One region of the Dehalobacter sp. TBBPA1 genome, then DNA from elsewhere that is predicted to be linked to it. Evidence: riboswitches for the same ligand, from Rfam matches in the RefSeq annotation. Region 1 holds a riboswitch; the other holds the start of a gene.
The links. Region 1 has a riboswitch for cyclic di-AMP ahead of AB3489_RS07175 (C40 family peptidase). Riboswitches for the same ligand answer to the same signal wherever they lie in the genome.
Positions count from the first base shown of each region.

Region 1 (7,878 bases):
TGAATGCTTTGCCCATACTGAGAAGGAGAAGGCTGCTGGCTTTGGCTTTGCTGGCCCTGCTGGCTGACCATATTTTGACTCTGCTGGCTCATCTGAAGTAACTGGCCCTGAGTCTGATCAATAAGTTGGCCCATCTGTTCCAGTACTTGGTGAGCCTGGATCTGCTGATTGGCCTGTGTCAAAGCGGTCATCGCCGTTTGGATAGCTTGTCGCAGCTGTTGATCTGCCTGCTGTTTCTGCTGCTGGGTCTGGTTGCGGAAGCCCTGAATTTGCTGCTGAAGCTGATTGGCTGCCTGCTGGCTCTGCTGAATGATTTCGTTCTGATTTACTGTACTACCCTGAGAAGAAGAGTTACTGAATGATACTTGTTTCAACTGATTCATGGTGTTTTCCATTGCGGATAACTGGCTTCTCAGATCGCCGATTTCCTCACTAACTTCCATGTCTTTTTTGGCAGAAGCTAAGATGGTCTTGTTTTTTTCATCCATTTATTTTTACCTCCATAAGCAATTATGACCTAACTTATTTTTGTCAAATAACAAAAATATTATTAAGTTAAATTTTTCTGCAAAAAAATTTTCGGTAAAATAATACCGATCATTAGTGCTTATGGACAATAATTACTTTGAATACGTTTACGTTGATCTGCTTTACTCCGGCTGACGTACTTGTGTATCGATTCCCTCAAACTGCATGTTGTAATACCGGGCATAGATCCCGTCAAGATTAATCAACTGGCGGTGAGTGCCTCTTTCTTGAATGCCCTCATCTGTAATGACAATAATTTCGTCAGCATTTTTAATGGTACTCAGACGATGGGCAATAATAACCGTCGTCCGGTTATGCGATAGCTTGGACAGAGACTCCTGAATATAGCGTTCACTTTCATTATCCAGTGCCGAAGTCGCTTCATCCAGGATTAATATCGGCGGGTTCTTCAAAAATACCCTTGCTATCGACAGTCGCTGTTTTTGTCCTCCAGAAAGCCGGACGCCCCGTTCACCGACGAACGTGTCATAACCAAGTTCCAAAGACATGATGAATTCATGAATGTTGGCACTGCGGGCAGCCTCAATGATTTCCTGGTCGGAGGCATTCGCTTTGCCGTAGGCAATATTCTCCTTGATCGTACCGTTGAACATATAGACATCCTGCTGCACGATCCCGATCGCATTTCTTAAGGATTCCAGCGTGATATCCCGGATGTCGTTACCGTCAATCGTAATGGTTCCTTCGGTAACGTCATAGAAACGGGGGAGTAGGGAGCACAGTGTTGTTTTTCCGCCGCCAGAGGGACCCACCAGAGCAACTTTCCTTCCGGTAGGAATTCGGACGCTGACATTTTGGAGGACATCATCATCGAGGTTGTATCGGAAAGAAACATTGGAAAATTCTATTTCACCTTTGACATTTTCCAGAGGCAGGGCGTTTGGTTTTTCCATAATATCAGGTTTTGTCTCCATAATTTCCTCAAAGCGTTTAAACCCGGCAAAACCCTTTTGAAACTGTTCGGTAAAATTAATCAGTACTTCCAATGGTTGAACAAAGATATTGATGTAAAGCAGGTAAATGACAAGTTCCGTAAGTGTTAGTGATCCACCGGCAATGGACAGGCCGCCGGAGATAATGACGACAATATAAAGCAGCCCGGAAAGGAAGGAATTCCAGGCAAAATAACCTCCCATCATTTTATAGCTGCCGGCTTTGGATGCCAGAAAGTCCTGATTGCTTTTCCGGAATTTCATTTTTTCTGCTTCTTCGTTGGCAAAGGACTTGACCACCCGGATTCCAGCCAGACTATCCTGAAGGCTTGTGTTGACTTTGGCAATTTTGACCCGGTTATCTAGGAAGACCGCTTTCATCTTGAGATTACGCTGAATACTGAAAATCACCATGATCGCTGTGACAGCGAGCAGGATAAGAGTCATTGGCACATTCAGCAGCATCAGCAAAACAAATGACCCGATGATTTTCAGGAAGGAAATAAAGATATTCTCCGGTCCGTGATGCGCCAGTTCGGAAATGTCAAAAAGGTCATTGACGAGTCTGGACATCAGCTCACCGGTATTGTTCTGGTCGTAGTAAGAGAAAGACAGACGCTGAAAGTGCGTGAATAAATCTCTGCGCATGTCGGCTTCCATCCGGGCTCCCATGATATGGCCCCAGCAAGTGATAAAATACTGGCAAAAGTAGCGGATTATGTAGAGTGTCAGCAATACTGCGCTGAAAAAGCCGATACTGTGCAGGATCACTTCTCTGCCTTGTGTAAAAACATTTTTGCTTAAGTGATTTAGGATTTGAGGGAAGGACAGATCGACGACGGAGACAATCACTGCACAAAGCATATCCGTATAAAACAACAGGCGGTAAGGCTTATAATAACGAACAAAACGGTTCAGGATATTCATGCTGCCGAGCCACGCTTTCTAAAAATAAAGCCTGCAAATACTTGCAGGAATCTTACTCTTTTCTCGGAACAGTATAGCATATTTCATTAAAATTAAAAAATCAGGCGGATGGGTTCCATTCTATGGAAAAAATGAAATTAATATTTCTGTCAGAAATCAAAGGGGAAATGTGCTTTCTAATAGAATATTTATGCAAAGTCATTAATAGATGCGCACGAAAAAATAGACAATCATAATGATTTCGGCACCGATCTTGACAGCAGTACCGCCAAGGACACCGAGCAGTGTACCTAAACCAATTTGGATTGTCTTCTTTAATTCCGTACCACGGATCAGTTCGGCTGCAATCGCCCCCAAAAACGGACCGAGAATGATACCAAGCGGTCCAAGAACGATCAAACCCAGAATGGTGCCGATCACTGCGCCCCAGGCTGCCTGCTTGCTTCCACCGAAGCGTTTCGTTCCGATAGCCGAGGCAAAATAATCCACAAAGAACAGCAGGATTACGACCAGGGCCTGCAGGATGAAAAAGTAGGCATTTAATGTTGCGAAGCCTGTCATGAAGCCATAGACCAGCATGCCTGCATAGATCAAAATGACGCCGGGCAAAACGGGAAGAACAGTTCCAACAATACCCGCAATAAAGAGAACAACCGCAATGATTAAAGCAATCATATCCATTCTTTCTTCCCTCCATTTTCAGATAGGATCATTCATATGTTCTATGATAATAACCAATGAATTTGCTGCTTACCCGTATAAATATACTGGATTGGAAAGAAAAATTCAATTTTTTAATGCAAACAGCTCGGTTATGTTCAAGTCATTGACATAAAAATGATGCTAAAAGTTAACTATTAGCATCATCCTATTTGTGTTGATAACTCTTGCCAGCAAAGTTGTTAATATCTGCGGGCACCAAGATAACTGGACGAATGCGCGCTTAGATTGGATACGACAACGCCGGTTGAATAATTAAAGGCGTGCACATATTGTCCTCCGCCAATATAAATACCGACGTGTGAGGCGCCCCGGGCATAGGTCGAGAAAAAGACAAGGTCTCCAGGCTGCAGCTCATCCCTGCCAACCGGGGTACCGGAAGCATACTGCGCGAAAGAGGAATGGGGAAGGGAGACACCGGCCGCAGCGTATACATAGCGGGTAAATCCGGAACAGTCAAACCCGCCGGGGCTTATTCCACCATAAACATACGGGCATCCGACATAGCCCAGTGCATAATCAACGACATTTGAATAGCTATTGGATCTGGAAGCAACCAGGATCGGCTTGGCAGTCGGGCCTTCGGCAATCACTTCAGTCACAGCGTCCTGGAGAATCGTTTCCTTGACAACCTGCTTTTCCGAATACTTGCCGTTACTCTGGACATAAGAATAGGTTACGGACTTCGATCCGTCACTGCCTGCCGTAATCACTTCTTTTTTACCAAAGCCGAGCTTATAATCCTTCTTGGTGATGGTATCATATTGGATTTTCTGCGTTTCCGTATATTTTCCCTGACAGATGACCGTAAGGGAGTTATGGTCAATCAGAGATTTCAAAACCTGTTCAGGTGATTGAATTTGAGAAAGCCCGGCCGTTGTTTTGGAGGATATGACGTCTTCGGCGATCTTAACGGAAGTCACGACATTATCTTTCGTGGGTTTCACGTAATACGCCTGAAATTCTTTTAAGACCTGATCAATATCTTCCGCTTCCGGCAAAACGGCAATCACAGTACCATTAATGGTGAACTGATAGGCATCGTAGGGGTGATTAATTTTTTCTTCAACATTGTTTGGCCGCAGCGCAGAACGAAGATAATCGGCATTGCTGACGGTGATATTGGTATAGGCCATCTCGTAAGGTTTTTCTTTGGCTGCAGACGCCATAAGTGTATCTGCGGTATTCTGGTTAAAGACGAGTCCAAGTTGTTTCCCGTTGACTGAGACAGCGACGGCATTCATTGGGGTGGCAAGGTAACAGGCAAACGACCCGATTAATATCATTGTAATAAATAAACCACCGAGCAGGCGCGGTGATTTCCATGATATTTTTTTAAGGCAGGTCAAGGTAACGCAAATGATCTGCTTAAAATGCATCAAATTTTCACCTTTCTTAGCTTACGAGGTTAGTTGACGGATTCGGACCAAAGGTATAGGCCCTACGCAAAATGCGATTCACCCCAGAAAAAGAAGTTCCCCCGCTCCAGGCTGGCCTGGATTCAGCTCTTTATTTAGTTCATATTATAATACGCAATTTTGTAATATTTCGACACATAATTTAAATATCCTGCCTCGGAACGAAAATTTTATAACGCTGTGCAAAGCTACAACGCCCAAGAGATATAAAGGAAGGACGCCTCAATTTATATTTGAAGCGCCCTTCATAGGCTGTGTTTAGATACATTCCCTTATCACGAAGTCTGTTAGGAATGCCGATTCTATAGATCCACTTTTGGCAGCGTAGCAAAGCCTTTTTCCAGATCAGCATCGGTCGGAATATAGTCTGTCATTGTGCCGGCGTTATAGCTCATATAAGCAGCCATATCAAAATATCCGGTGCCAGTCAGGCCAAACAGGATGGTCTTCTTTTGACCGGTTTCCTTGCACTTGAGCGCTTCATCCATTGCAACCCGCAAAGCATGTGCGGATTCCGGAGCAGGCAGGATGCCTTCACAGCGCGCAAAGGCTGTAGCTGCTTCAAATACCTTGGACTGTTCAACTGCCCGGGCTGTCATATAGCCGTCATTGTACAGTTTGGAAACGATTCCGCTCATACCGTGATACCTGAGGCCTCCGGCATGGTTCGGAGAGGGAATGAACCCTGATCCGAGCGTATACATTTTGATCAGGGGCGTCGTTTTTCCTGTATCTCCAAAATCAAACGCATATTTGCCGCGGGTCAGAGAAGGGCAGGAGGCCGGTTCAACACCAATAAACTCGATATTATTTTTGCCGCGGATCTTGTCACCCATGAAGGGTGCAACCAGACCACCAAAGTTTGACCCACCGCCGACACAGCCGATGATCATTTCAGGCTCAATGCCGTACTTGTCACAGGCAAGCTTGGTTTCTTCGCCGATCACGGACTGGTGCAGCAGGACATGGTCGAGTACGCTGCCAAGTACATAACGGCAGTTTTCGGTTTTGACAGATGTTTCAATCGCTTCCGAAATCGCGCAGCCAAGAGAACCGCCTGTGCCGGGGTTTTCAGCCAGAATCTTCCGGCCGATTTCCGTCGTGTCGGAAGGAGATGGAATGACTTTTCCACCATAGGTTTCAATGACGGCTTTCCGGTAAGGCTTTTGTTCTGCAGACACCTTCACCATATAGACCGTTAATGGAATATCATAAAACGCACAGGCCATCGATAAGGCCGTACCCCATTGTCCTGCACCGGTTTCCGTTGTCAGCGAAGATAGACCCTGTTTTTTGGCATAATAAACCTGGGCAGCTGCAGAGTTTAATTTGTGGGAACCTGAAGTATTCGTGCCTTCAAATTTGAAATAGATCTCTGCTGGTGTATCCAGCAGCTTTTCGAGATTATAGGCTCTCACGAGCGGGGAAGGACGGTACATCCTGTAGTATTCACGAACTTCCTCAGGAATTTCGATATATTCGTCCGTGTTGTTCAGTTCCTGTTCAATCAGTTCGTCACAGAAGATCGGCCGCAGATCATCTGCGGTGCAGGGCTTCATCGTGCCCGGATGAATAAAGGGCGGCGGGAGCTCTTTCATAACAGCTTTTACATTATACCAGTACTTGGGCATCTCTTCTTCAGGTAAATAGATTTTGTAAGGTATGCTTGTCATGGTCTTCATTCCTTTCCAGATTATTATTAACTATCTTTTGATTAATCTTCGTTGAATAAACGAAAATCTATTAAAAAAAAGCCTTGTCCAAACTATCGGACAAAGACTTTGATCTCTGCGGTACCACCCAACTTGCGTTTACACGCCGCTTAAAACGTATGACGGACATACGCTCCATTCATAACGGGCGGAGTTCCCGGCCTGCATACGCTTACATCAATCATTCTTTGTAATCTCTGCACGGCCCTCATGAGTCCATTCACATCAGTGCTGTTACCGCTTTTCCACCGACTGCGGCTCTCTTGAAACAGCAAACATCATGTTACTACTCTCATTCTGCGGTTTAACAGTATCAAATATTGCTTAAATCTTAGCTTGAAATTAACTTTTTGTCAAGAAAATGTAAAACTTCAAAGTCAGGGAATTGCACCATTTTGAAAAAACGCAAAGTATGGTAAACTCTAGAGAAGTACGCGATACATTGTCTAACGGAGGAACTGTCTATGACACTTATGATAAACGAACTTGACCGGAGACTGAATCACTTGTGCGACCTCATGGATCAGACCTATCTTGAATGGGATGCTATCCTTATACTTGGTAAAGTGAATCAGTATTATTTTACAGGAACAATGCAGGACGGCATGCTTGTAATTCAAAAAGACCGGACCCGGCACTATTTTGTGCGCCGAAGTTATGATCGCGCCAAAGCTGAATCGCCTCTGACAACGATCTATCCGATGGAAAGTTACCGTGATGCGGCCGGGATGATCGGACCTGGGCTAGGGAATACGTATCTTGAAACAGAGATTGTGCCGCTCGCCATGCTGCAGCGGCTGAAGAAGTACTTCACGATGAGAAGCATTCATTCAGTAGACAAGCTGGTGCTGTCGGTCAGAGCGGTCAAATCGCCGTACGAGCTGGAATGGGTGGAACAAGCAGGAAAAAACCATTGTAAGCTGCTGCATGAACTTGTTCCGCCACTGCTCAGGGAAGGTATGAGCGAGGCCGATTTTGTAGCGGAACTTTATGCCGCCATGATCAAGATTGGACATCATGGTGTCAGCCGTTTTTCCATGTTTCAGACGGAAATGGTTGCCGGACAGATTGGTTTTGGAGAAAGCTCTCTTTACCCAACCAGCTTTGACGGCCCCGGTGGGGCCTATGGTATGTGTCCTGCCGTTCCTTTGTTAGGCAGCCGGGAAAGAAAGCTAAAAAAAGGGGATTTGGTTTTTGTCGATGTCGGTTTTGGCTGCAATGGCTATCATTCCGATAAAACCCAGGTCTATATTTTTGGAGCCAAGCCTGATGCCGATGTTGTGAAGGCGCATCGCGCCTGTATGGAAATTGAGCAGCGTCTGGCAGAAAAACTGATTCCAGGGGCGATACCGTCGGAAATCTATCAATCGGTAATGAGCACGCTCAGTGAAGACTTCAGACGGAACTTTATGGGGTATGGGGAACGGCAAGTTAAGTTTCTCGGACACGGCGTTGGACTTCATGTCGATGAACTGCCTGTGATTACGAATGGTTTCCTAGCGGAACTCACTGAGAATATGGTCATCGCGCTCGAACCGAAAAAGGGTCTGCCCAACATTGGCATGGTGGGAGTGGAAGACACCTATGTGGTAAGTGCTGCCGGCGGCAGATGTCTCACGG
Region 1 covers NZ_CP162385.1:1,440,446-1,448,323, forward strand. The annotation lists gene AB3489_RS07160 (hypothetical protein) at 1-488, opposite strand, end outside; gene AB3489_RS07165 (ABC transporter ATP-binding protein) at 651-2,408, opposite strand; gene AB3489_RS07170 (DUF456 domain-containing protein) at 2,610-3,089, opposite strand; gene AB3489_RS07175 (C40 family peptidase) at 3,311-4,507, opposite strand; cyclic di-AMP (ydaO/yuaA leader) riboswitch at 4,511-4,645, opposite strand; gene AB3489_RS07180 (TrpB-like pyridoxal phosphate-dependent enzyme) at 4,849-6,219, opposite strand; gene AB3489_RS07185 (M24 family metallopeptidase) at 6,723-7,878, shown strand, end outside.

Region 2 (7,878 bases), 660 kb from region 1:
TGCCGCCTAAATTCCTCCATGATCCTTTCCAACCTGGCCGGGACGCCTATCCCGCCAAGAAAGTCATACAGGGCCTCGCAGATTTCCGAAGCCTTTTTTCTGTTTTTGGTTTTGGCGCGAAATTGAAGAAGCGGGGCTGCAATTTCATGTCTGGTCTGATTGATCTCCTTCAGCTCTGTTTCGGCCTTCTCCACATCTTGGGGCCGCTGATTCTCTTCCGGCAGCAAACCCGGATGCATCGACCAGTCTTCATTTTTCGTCCAGCGGCTGCCGCGGATCCCACAGGCCAGCACATAATTTTCGATGCGGTCGATACGCTCCCTGTCCAGACCGGTTAAACCGGTTTTTAGATAAGCGAATACCGTCTCGTAAGACCAGTTGTCGCTAAAAATATCGAGCATCGCCAGCATCATCCTAACCAGCGGCTGATCCGTGATCTCGGTCTTTCTGTCTAAAAAATACGGGATCTCATATTCAGCAAAAACAGTCTCCAGAAAACTCCGGTAGCCGTCCAGATTTCCGGTGACTACGGCAATATCTCTGTATCTGAGCCCGCGATCCCGGCAAAGCCTGACAATGTCTGCCGCTGCAGCTTCAATCTCCGCATAGATATTCACCGAAGCATGCAGGAAGATATCCCTGGTTGCTTCGGGATATACCCGATGCGGATACACATCATAGTAACGTTCAAGGTGGGACAACTCCGTACTACAGCGAAACCTGGGCAGAGGAACTTCCGCCAAATGAACCGACGGCTCAATCTCCAAGCCCGCCTCCTGGCAGATTTTCTTGAACTTACGGTACACGCCTTTAACTTCAGAGAATACATCGGTTTCCAACAGACCTTCTTCAGCCAAGGAATCCGTACACAGGCAGATATTCACCCTGCTCACCTTAAGCAGCAGCATAGTGATGACTTTGTATTCCTGCGGTGTAAATCCGGCAAAACCATCAATCCAGATTTCTGCGCCGTCAAAAATGTTCGTGGATTCCAGCTTGGCTGCCGCCAGGGTAAGATCATCGTCACTGTCCCGGTATCTTTGCCGGATCAATTCCTCGAACCCGGAATAGACGGCATTCAGTTCGGCCAGTTTGTCCTTGAGCGGCTGGTCCGCCATACCGGCAATGGCGTTCTGCAGATCTTCCGGCGTAACATTATACCGTTTCAGTTCCGTGATCAACCCGGAAAGCGAGCTGACAAACCCCTTGCGATCGGCTGATCTCGCATAGACCTTCAGTTCATCTTTGATCTGCGTCAAAATCCGATAAATCAGCATGCTTTTGCCGGCTGGATGAATATGCGGGTACGTGATTCCGCCCGCCTCATTAAATACCCTGAATGCCAGGCGGCGGAAACTTAGTACTTCCGTCTTTAAAATACCGCCGGTCTTCAGCACATTAATCAAGTCTCTCTCCGCCTGCAGCGTATACTGTTCCGGCACAAGCAGCACCAAAGGATGATCCGCTCCGTTTTTGACGTGTTCCTTTATTTCATTCAGGCAATAGGTGGACTTGCCGCTGCCGGACCGTCCGTAAATAAACCTAAGACTCATCCTGTTCTCCGTTCCTCTGAGAATTATCCAACTAAAACAGTGTATTTATTATTCAAACGTACGGTCTTTGGTTTCTTCAATCAACCTAATAAAGGCCGTCCTGAACCTTTCATTGTCTTCTTTGGTTCTTTTCTTGACATGGGTGGTCCTTCCTCCCCCACGCCGTACCTTTTGTCCGACGTGACGTTCGAAAAGGAGCCGTTCAATATTGCTGTCCGTATAAATAAGGCCATTTTGATTAATGGCCCTGGCGCCTTTTCCCAGAACAAGCGCCGCCAGTCCATAATCCTGCGTGACAACAATATCTTCCCTGTCCAACCGCTTCATCAGCGCGAAATCTACACTGTCCCGATCCTGGTCCACGGTGATCACCATACTGTAGTCATCCTTCAGTTCATGGGAAGTATCGATGATCATGATGACCGGAAGTTCAAATTGTTTCGCGCAGCTCACAATGAGCTCTTTCACCGGACAGGCATCCCCGTCAACCAATATTTTCATGTCCTTGCAGGGCCTCCTTGATCTCCTCTAAAAAAAGATCCCCGTATTTCTGGAGCTTTCTTTCGCCAACACCATTTACCCGGATCAGGGCATTCCTGTCCTGCGGACAGCTTTGAGCCATTTCCCTGAGCGTGCTGTCCGGAAAAATCATGTACGGAGGCAATCCCTCCTGCTGGGCAATCCGTTTGCGCAAGGCCCGCAGTCTTTCAAAGATTTGTTCAGCGGCGGTGAGCGATACTTCTTCCCGCTGCACCTGAATCTGATATACTCTTTCCTCACTCTTAAGTACAGCCGCCGCTTTCGGCGCAAGCTTCATTACCGGATACTGACCGCCTGCAACCACGAGATAACCTTCGGCTGCCAGGAAACTGATCCTGTCCTTAATCTCCTGCAGCGGTGTGTCCTTCATGATCCCATGGGTAGATAGTCTGTCTAGCCCAAACTGCAGAACTTTTTTGTTCTGGGAGCCTTTGAGTACCTCGGCTACCAACGCCGAACCAAAACGTTCCTTCATCCGATAAACACAGGATAAAATTTTTTGGGCGTCCAGAGTCACATCAACCTTTTTCCGGTCATCGTCACAGTTACTGCAGTTCCGGCACTTATCCGGACTTTCTGTTTCTCCGAAATACTCCAGGATGGTCTGCCTTAAACATCTCGATGTATGGCAGTAATCGACCATGGCCTGCAGTTTTTTATACTCATTGGCCACACGCTGTTCCTGAAATATGGTTTCTTCAATCATCATTTTTTGAATCTGCACATCCTGGGGGCCAAAAAGCAGAAAACATTCTGCCGGCTCACCGTCACGACCCGCCCTGCCGGCTTCCTGATAATAGGATTCGATGTTCTTGGGCATGTTGTAATGAATCACAAACCGGACATTGGATTTATCGATTCCCATGCCGAAAGCGTTTGTTGCCACCATCACAGCAATCTCGTCATAGATAAACTTTTCCTGATTGCGCTTTCGTTCCTGATCGGGCAAACCGGCATGGTAACAGCCGACTGAGAATCCCTGTCCTTTCAGTAATTTATAGAGTTTATCGACATCTTTACGCGTTGCGGCATAGATAATTCCCGAATCATTGAGGTTATTTTTCAGATGGTCCTGGATAAAAACCTTTTTGTTTTCACCGCGCAGAACGGAAAACTTCAGGTTCGGCCTATCAAATCCCGTAATAAAGCAATTCGGTTTCTTGAGGCCCAGCAAGCGGATGATATCCTGCCTGACTTCCTCTGTGGCCGTAGCTGTAAAAGCTCCAAACAACGGCCTTGCGGGCAGGGATTGCAGAAACTTGCTGATCCGCAAATAGCTCGGGCGAAAGTCATGGCCCCACTGGGAAACACAATGCGCTTCGTCTACAGCCACAAAATGGATTGGCAGTCCCTTCAACCTGGCAAGGAACTCTTCCGATTCCAGACGCTCCGGTGCCAGATAGACCAGCTTATACTCTCCCCGCTGCATCCTGTCAATGCGCGACCAGGTCTCTTTCGGAGAAATAGAGCTGTTGATAAACGTAGCCGGAATCCCGGTTTGCCTGAGGCTGTCCACTTGATCTTTCATTAGAGAGATCAAAGGGGAAATGACAAGCGTAACCCCTTCAAACAGAACCGCCGGAATCTGATACGCAATCGACTTGCCTGCCCCTGTGGGCATAATGGCTAACGTATCCTGCCTTTGAAGCAGGCTCTCTATCACTTGCTCCTGCCCTCCTCTGAATTCCCGGTAACCGTAATATTTGAGCAGGGCTTCTTTGGCTTTGGCAATCATATCCAATCAATCTCCCATCCGCCGGGATTATAGAAAAATAACCATAGAGCAGAATCTATGGCCGATTTTATGTATTAAAGTTCGCCGAAAAAAAGTCATTTCCTTTATTAATCTCAGGATTTTTGTTACAATTCTTCATATCGTTGATATCATTGCAGCAATTATTTTCAGGAGGTGTTTCTGTGAACAAGAAACTGTAGTTCACATGGTTAGGAAACATTGCCAAAAAAATACATTTTAAATTGACATTAAATTAATCTTTTGTTATCCTATATTTATCAGCTAATATTTTGGCTGGATTCAGTAAATAGGATACGCAAAACATAATACGTTTGCTTTCGGTTGGAATGGCACTTGCCATTTTCAAGAGAAACAAGGCTCTGGGGTGGGAGGCTACTTAATGTGTTAGCTTTTCACCTTATGTTTTTATCAAAGAATAAAACTGAATTTATTTTAAACGCTGAATCCGTATGGAACGGGAGACCCAAACAAATAGGGGTGAATCCATAGCAGGTGCTTTGGTAGGGTTAGGCTCTTTCGACCCGAATCCGTCAGCTAATCTCGTAAGCGTTGGAAGAGAAGGTGATTAATATGCTTGATGACACCTTTAGTTAGGGTATAAATTTTTTAGGCATATGCTGCAGGGACCTCTCTGCAGCATTTTTTATTGAAGAAAAAACAATTATTAAAAAGGAAGGATTGCTATGATTTCTGTATGTATTTCGGGTCTTGGCAGAACAGGTAGGAAATTGCCGGAGTATTATTACAAGAAGATGATATCAGAATCGTAGCGGCAATATGCAGTCCCCCACAGCCATAAAAGAGGCAAACATTTAGGAGAGATTAAAGGAGGAACAGGCTGAATAAAGATTGGAGAGGAGCATAATGAAATGCCGAGAGATTACAGGGATATACCTTTATGGAAAGATATAACGACAGAACAATGGCAGGATTGGCAATGGCAGATTGCCAATCGAATCACCGGAATAGATCAGTTGGTACAGGTGGTCAATCTTACCCAGGATGAGCGCCAGGGAGTAGAAGTAAGTCTTAAAAAATTACGTATGGCAATAACACCCTATTATGCGATGCTCATGAATCCTAATGATGCGCATTGCCCTATACGGCGGCAAGCAATACCGACAGTTCATGAAACTAAAATATCCAAGTTCGACAGTTGTGATCCGCTGCATGAAACAGTCGACTCGCCAGTCCCGGGTCTTACTCACAGATATCCGGACAGGGTACTTTTGCTTATTACTGATCAGTGTTCAATGTATTGTCGCCACTGTACAAGAAGACGATTTGCCGGGCATGAGGATAGGGCTCTTTCCCAGGACAATATCAAACGGGCGATTAATTATATCAGAGCGCATAAAGAAGTCAGAGATGTACTTTTGTCAGGAGGGGACGCCTTATGCCTCTCTGATGAAAGGCTGGAAGCAATCATAAGATCAATACGAGAAATCAAACATGTGGAAATAATACGGATAGGCACAAGAACACCAGTTGTCATGCCTCAGAGAATTACCGATACGCTCTGCAAAATGCTGAAAAAATATCATCCAATTTGGCTGAATACTCACTTTAACCACCCCAAGGAATTGACAATTGAGGCTCGCATGGCATGCGAGAAATTGGCAGATGCCGGAATTCCTCTTGGCAACCAATCTGTACTTTTAAAAGACATTAACGATTGCCCCTATATAATGCGTGATTTGGTTCAGAAACTGATAAGCTCCAGAATTAGACCATATTACCTTTATCAGTGCGACCTTTCAGAAGGAATAGAGCATTTCAGAACTCCGGTTTCTGTAGGGATTGAAATCATAGAAATGCTGCGTGGACATACCTCGGGTCTAGCTATTCCACAGTTTGTTGTGGATGCGCCTGGAGGCGGGGGGAAGATCCCAGTCAATCCACAATACTTGATTTCATATTCCCCTGAAAAGGTCATTCTTAGAAATTATGAAGGTGTAATTTGCACGTATAGCGAGCCTCGGGATAAAACGCACCAGTGCCGAAAATGCGGCACGTGCAGTAAATTCAAGAATAAAGAATACCGGGGATTAGAAAAGTTATACAGAGATGAACAAGTGTGCTTGATTCCAAGTACAAACGTAAGACTCAACAAGAGGGAGGACTTCCATGAATATAGATCAAGACGAATGTGAAAATTTATATACAAACTTTTCGGGTGTGGACATGTACGTGGATTATCGCAATAAAAGGCTTAAAATATTGAGTCATTCTCTTTTGTCTGAGTTGATAATCAAAGAGATTATTGATTATTCCAAAAAAGAAAATCTGGGTAAGATTATTGCGAATTGTTATAAACAAGATCTTAGTATCTTTGAGGAATGTGGGTTTGTAGCAGAGGGGGTTATCGACGGTTTTTTTCAGGGAGAGGATGCAACTTGTATGTCCCTTTTTCTTGATACGAAGCGCAAAAATTCACTCTATGAGGAGAAAGAAAACAGAATTATCGATTATTGCGTTAAGAATACCAATAAATTCGAGCTGAATAAGAATAAAAACTATACGATAAGGCAGGCCGTGCCGGACGATATTCCCCAGATAATTCAGCTTTTTCAAACGGCATTTGAAACCTATCCAACTCCTATTTTCAGCAGAGAGTATCTTCAAAAAGTTATGCAGGATCATATTTTATATATGGTAGCGGAAGAAGAAGGAAAAATTATCAGTATTGCTTCGGCGGATCTTGACAAACAACACATGAACGCTGAAATAACTGATTGCGCCACTTATCCAAAGTATAGAGGCAGAAACATATTAAGCGAATTGATATTCCAACTGGAAACACACTTGAAACGCAATGGCTTTGCTACAGCATATAGCCTTTCAAGAGCTAACAATCTTGGAATCAACAGGTCTTTAAGCAAGCTGGGGTATATGTATCGGGGTAGACTAATCAACAACTGCCATATTTGCGGCGGTTTTGAAGATATGAATATTTGGGTAAAAACTTTAAAATAGTAAAATACTATTTTGTAAGTCAAGGGGAAGAAGATTTTTGAGAGATAGCCTGATTTGCTAAAGGATTATATTAAAAAACAAAATACTTAAGATAAATACCTGGACTCTTCAGCATAAAGTGGATATATTCAGGGTATTCAAAAGAATAATTTTCTGTTATAATATAAAAGCTTAAGCAAAAATAACAATATATAGTTGTACAGGTTGATGCAAACTTCGTGAAAGTGAAGGACGCTAAAGCTATGGGTCTAAGGTTGCTTGTAAGTTGCTATGATTGCCAGGCTGCAAGTAATATGAACTTCTTGGGGGGGAGTAGTTCCGTTTTGGAGTACTCTCTTTTTTATGTCTTTTATTTTCACTTGGGAGGATAGTACATATGAAAGAAATGGGCATCGGACGGGCTTTCAGAGATAATTTTCTGGGCCGCGCTCCGGACTGGTACAAAAGAACAATTCTTGCTTTTCTGGTGTTGAACCCTATTTTGATGGTTACCGCCGGTATGTACGTTACCGGGTGGGTGTTGATTGTCGAATTTATTTTTACCCTGGCAATGGCGTTAAAATGTTATCCGCTTCCTGCCGGTGGGCTTCTGGCGATTGAAGCCGTTGTGCTCGGACTTACTAACCCTCATATGGTCTATCACGAGGTTGAAATGAACCTGCCGGTTATTCTTCTTCTGATGTTCATGGTTGCCGGGATCTATTTTATGAAAGAAGGTCTTGTGTACCTGTTTTCCAAGCTCCTTACTAAAGTACACTCTAAAGTCGCGCTTTCATTCCTGTTCGCTGTTCTAGGTGCGGTTCTTTCCGCGTTTTTGGACGCGCTGACCGTAACCGCAGTGATTATCGCCGTGGCCTATGGTTTCTATTGCATCTTCCACAAGTTTGCTTCCAGCGAAAAAGTATACGAAACGTATGACATTAATCACGACCATAGTGTTGATGAAAAACATCATGAGGACCTGAACGAGTTCCGTGGTTTTCTGCGTAATCTTCTGATGCATGGCGCTGTGGGCACTGCGCTGGGCGGAGCAATAACACTGGTTGGTGAACC
Region 2 covers NZ_CP162385.1:2,098,394-2,106,271, forward strand. The annotation lists gene AB3489_RS10300 (PD-(D/E)XK nuclease family protein) at 1-1,553, opposite strand, end outside; gene AB3489_RS10305 (YaiI/YqxD family protein) at 1,602-2,054, opposite strand; gene recQ (DNA helicase RecQ) at 2,038-3,828, opposite strand; sodium ion sensor (DUF1646 type) at 4,169-4,223, shown strand; cyclic di-AMP (ydaO/yuaA leader) riboswitch at 4,277-4,414, shown strand; gene ablA (lysine 2,3-aminomutase) at 4,719-6,002, shown strand; gene ablB (putative beta-lysine N-acetyltransferase) at 5,977-6,825, shown strand; cyclic di-GMP riboswitch class I at 7,024-7,115, shown strand; gene nhaB (sodium/proton antiporter NhaB) at 7,202-7,878, shown strand, end outside.
Region 2: another riboswitch for cyclic di-AMP. It lies ahead of ablA (lysine 2,3-aminomutase); the one in region 1 lies ahead of AB3489_RS07175 (C40 family peptidase).